2 regions of the Dactylosporangium maewongense genome follow, and region 2 is predicted to be linked to the other one. Evidence: riboswitches for the same ligand, from Rfam matches in the RefSeq annotation. Region 2 holds a riboswitch; the other holds the start of a gene.
The links. Region 2 has a riboswitch for cobalamin ahead of bluB (5,6-dimethylbenzimidazole synthase). Riboswitches for the same ligand answer to the same signal wherever they lie in the genome.
Positions count from the first base shown of each region.

Region 1: it holds a riboswitch for cobalamin, as region 2 does, so the genes downstream of both, metE (5-methyltetrahydropteroyltriglutamate--homocysteine S-methyltransferase) here and bluB (5,6-dimethylbenzimidazole synthase) in region 2, are expected to answer to the same signal.

Region 1 covers NZ_BAAAQD010000012.1:280,448-282,641, reverse strand. The annotation lists gene metE (5-methyltetrahydropteroyltriglutamate--homocysteine S-methyltransferase) at 1-1,129, opposite strand, end outside; cobalamin riboswitch at 1,260-1,481, opposite strand; gene ABD332_RS29550 (DUF4437 domain-containing protein) at 1,518-2,194, opposite strand, start outside.
Region 2 covers NZ_BAAAQD010000009.1:25,290-27,483, reverse strand. The annotation lists gene ABD332_RS22815 (metallophosphoesterase) at 1-399, shown strand, start outside; cobalamin riboswitch at 550-752, shown strand; gene bluB (5,6-dimethylbenzimidazole synthase) at 791-1,411, shown strand; gene ABD332_RS22805 (roadblock/LC7 domain-containing protein) at 1,461-1,967, opposite strand; gene ABD332_RS22800 (hypothetical protein) at 1,964-2,194, opposite strand, start outside.

The DNA of each region.
Region 1 (2,194 bases), on a different contig from region 2:
GGGGCGGGGGCAGCGGCGCGGGCAGGTGGGCCGTGCCGTCGCGCAGCGCGCGGCCGAGGAGCACGACCTCGTCGACCTTCTGCCGCGCGAACGCGAGCCGCTCGTGCAGGCCCGGGTCGAGGCGGGTCTCGACGGACAGGTCCACCGGCACGTGCAGCAGCGAGCAGGACGTGGACACCGCCACGTGGTCGGCCAGGCCGGCGACGACCGCCCCGGCGGCGACCGCGGCGCGCAGGTCGGTGCGCCAGACGTTGTGGCCGTCGACGAGCCCCGCGACGATCGTCCTGCCGCCCAGGGGTCCGGCGGCCGCGAGCCGGTCGAGGTTGCCGGGGCCGGCGACGAGATCGAGGCCGATCGCCTCGACCGGCGTGTCCAGCAGGGCCGGCAGGGCGTCGCCGATCTCGCCGAAGTACGTGGCGACGAAGAGCTTCGGCCGTGCCCTGAGCGCGCCGAGCCGGGCGTAGGCGCGGCGCAGCGCGTCGATCTCGTCCGGGCCGCGGTCCGTGGCGTAGGCCGGCTCGTCCAGCTGTACCCACGAGACACCCGCATCCGCGAGGGCGGCGAGGATCTCGGCGTAGACGCCGACCAGGTCGTCGAGCCGGGCGAACGGGTCGTCGCCCTTGGCCAGCAGCAGGAACGTGGCCGGTCCGACCAGCACCGGCCGGGTCTCGAGGCCCAGGGCGCGGGCCTCGGCGTGCTCCCGCAGCGCCTTGGCCGGGTCGGCGGCGAAGACGGTGTCGGGTCCGATCTCGGGCACCAGGTAGTGGTAGTTGGTGCCGAACCACTTCGTCAGTTCGAGCGCCGGCTCGGCGTCCACGCCGCGGGCCATGGCGAAGTACGTGTCGAGCTTCGACAGCCCGAGCGCGGTGAACCGCGTGGGTGTCGCCCCGACCGCGACGGCGGTGTCGAGGACGTGGTCGTAGTAGGAGAACGTGTTCGACGGGATCGCCGCGAGGCGGGCGTTGCGCAGCGTCTGCCACACGTCGGCGCGCAGCGTCGCCGCCGTGCGCTCCAGGGTGTCCTCGTCGATGGTGCCGGCCCAGTAGGCCTCGACGGCCCGCTTCAGCTCGCGGTTCCCGCCGATGCGCGGGTAGCCGAGCACGGTGCTCAGCCCGAATGTGGTGCTCATGTGTCCCCTCGGTGCACAGTCACGACGGCCGGACTGGCACGGGGGACGCCACCGGCCGCGCGGCGGCGCGCCGCGTGGGCCGGTCGATGGCGTCGGCCGTCCCGCGCGGCCTCCGACCACCGCACGCCGGGCGGCGCGCGGTGCGCTGGCAGGTCTTCGGACTCGCGGGCGTGACCCTGGATGTCGTCCAGGGTCGCCTACTGGCCGTCGCTTCCCAGGCCTCGCGGCCCAGTGCTCAATGACGGCGGTCGTTCCCACTCACCGCTGCGGGGCAGTCCCGGATTCGCACCGGATTCCCTGTTGCCACGACCGGTCCCGGGGGACCGGCCGAACCAGCTGCACTCATCACCATACATACGCCCCGCCGCGGGAGCGGGTGTCGGCTGCGTCACTGGTGCGTGGGGTCGCTCCAGCGGCCGATGCTGCGGGAGCGGACCGGCTCGATGAACCGCGGCGCGGCGCTGTGCGGGAAGCCCTCGCCCCAGTTGGTGGCGTCGCCGTGCATCTGGACGCGGGCGTTGTCGGTGTACCAGTCGACGAGGTCCGCGTCGGAGCGCACGATCCACGTGCAGCCGGCCTCGGCGTCGGCGGTGAAGTCGCCGTGGCGGATCAGCGGCGGGCGCCAGAAGTACGTGCCGGGCCACATCTTGCCGAAGTTGTAGTCGAAGCCGCCGTCGAGGCAGTACGCCTCCTCGGAGCACGGGTGGTGTGCGAGCGGCACCTCCCGCCAGCCGGGCTTGGCCTTGATGAGCCGGGTGTAGAAGCCGGTCTTCTCGTCGCGGTGCAGCAGCTTGATGAACAGGCCCGGCACCGGCGTGCCGCCGAGGTCGAAGCGCATCGGGGAGCCGTCCTTGACGTCGATCCACGGCATCCGGGCGCTGTCGAGCACGACGAGCTTCTGGTCGGGCCGCACGGTTTCACGGTCCTTGGTTTCAGGGTGGAAGTGCCAGTCGCCGTACTCGCGGAACAGCAGGATCTCCGTGCCGGCCGTCGCCGTGACCGGCGGGGTCCACACGCCGGCGGGCGCGGTCCAGTAGCCCTCCGGCCCGAGGACGGTGTCGCCGA
Region 2 (2,194 bases):
GTGCCCGGGCACGCCGAGGGCTGGCTCGACGACGGCACCCTCCGGTGGCTCGACGGCACCCTCGCGGCGGCGACGGGCACGCCCGCGCTCGTGTGCTGCCATCATCCGCCGGTACCGGTCGGCAAGCCCGCCGCGGACCAGGTCCGCCAGCTCGGCGCCGGCCGGCTCGCCGAGGTCCTCCGCCGCCACCCGGACGTGCTCGCCGTCCTGTGCGGGCACGTCCACAGCGCCGCCGTCGGCACGTTCGCGGGCGTGCCCGTGCTCGCCGCGCCGGGCGTCGAGTCGACGATGGTGCTGCCGTGGGAGCCCGAGGACCGGCCCGAGCCGCCGCCGGCGCTCGCGTTCCACCTCGTCGAGGACGGCCGGCTCACCACTCACTACCGGCTCTGCGTGCCCTGAGCCCTGACGGTCCGCGAATGCCGCGGACTGAGCCCCTGCGGTCCGCGAATGCCGCGGACTGAGCCCCTGCGGTCCGCGAATGCCGCGGACTGAGCCCCTGCGGTCCGCGAATGCCGCGGCCCGGCCGGGCCGCCGCGTATGCTGCCGGACGGCACGAACTGAAGCGAGGTGCCCCGGGCGACCGGGGAGAATCGGGAAGCCGGTGTGAATCCGGCACGGGCCCGCCGCGGTGATCGGGGAGCTGCCGTCCATGCGCACCAGCGGTGCGCGGTCACTGGCCTCAGGGCTGGGAAGGCGGACGGTGCAGGCGTTGATCCGAGAGTCCGAAGACCGGCCTCGCGGTCACCGGCCGTCCGTGACGGGCGGCCACGAGCAGCGGGAGCCTGCCCTGATGAGCACCGACCTGTACGACGTCGTGCACCGCCGCCGCGACGTGCGCGGCCAGTTCAATGGCGCGCCGATCCCCGCCGACGTCCTCGACCGCGTGCTGGGCGCCGCCCACGCCGCGCCGAGCGTCGGCCTGTCCCAGCCGTGGGACTTCGTCCTCGTCCGCGACCCCGCCCTGCGCGGCGCCTTCCACGACCACGTCCGCACCGAACGCGACACGTTCGCCGCGACGCTCGACGCCGACCGGGCCGCGGCCTTCGCCCGCATCAAGATCGACGGGGTGCTGGAGTCGACCCTGTCCGTGGTCGTCACGTACGACCCTGGCCGCGGCGGCCCGGCGGTCCTCGGCCGGCACGCGATCGCCGACGCCGGCCTCTACTCCGTCTGCCTCGCCATCCAGAACCTGTGGCTGGCCGCGACCGCGGAGGGGCTCGGCGTCGGCTGGGTGTCGTTCTACCGCGAGCCGTTCGTCCGTGAGCTGCTGGGCGTCCCGGCCGGCATCCGCCCGGTCGCCTGGCTGTGCCTGGGCCCGGTGACCCACCTGGAATCCGTCCCCGACCTGGAGCGGCACGGCTGGCGCCGCCGGGCACCGCTCGCCGACGCCGTGCATCACGACCGCTGGTAGCCGGCGCCGCGCGGGGCGGGCACGGCGCCGGGCGGGACCGGGGCGGGGCTCAGAGCAGCGCGGCGAGCTGCTGGCAGGTCGGGCGGGCCTCCAGGTGCAGGCGGGCGACGTTGAGCCCATCGCTGCCGAGCACCGCGAGCAGCGTGCTGCCGTCCACGGCGTACACGGTGAAGTAGCCGCCGTCGTTGCGCATGGTCGCGTCCCGGAACGGTGACTGCCCCAGCACCAGCGCCACCTGCCGGCCCAGGCCGAACGTCGTCGCCGCCAGCGCGGCCGCGTCGTGCGGCTCAGTGCCTCCGCCGGCGTCGTACGCGCCCAGGTCATAGGTGACCAGCAGGCCGTCGACGCCGGCGAGCACGCTGCCGCGGACCCCCGGCACGCGCAGGCGCAGGTCCGCCATCGCGGCGCGCACCGGGGACAGGGCGGCGTCGAGCGGCTCGGGCCGCGCGCCGAACTGCGGCGACTGCAGCTGACCGACGCCGCCCCCGGGCTCGAGGCCCTCTCTGCGCGGCAGGCCGTCCTCGTCGGGGGCGCCGCCGAAGAAGCCGGACGTCACAGTTCGAGGCCCTCCTCGATCGCGCGCAGCTGGTGGCGGGCCAGCGCGAGGTTGGCGCGCGCCTTCGCGAGCGCGACGTACAGGAACAGCCCGTGGCCGTTGCGGGAGTGCAGCGGCCGGATGATGTGGTACTGGCTGTCGAGCGTGATGAGGATGTCCTCGATCGGCTCGCCGAGACCGAGCATCTCGATGGTGCGCAGCTTCGCCCGCACGACGTCGGTGTTGCC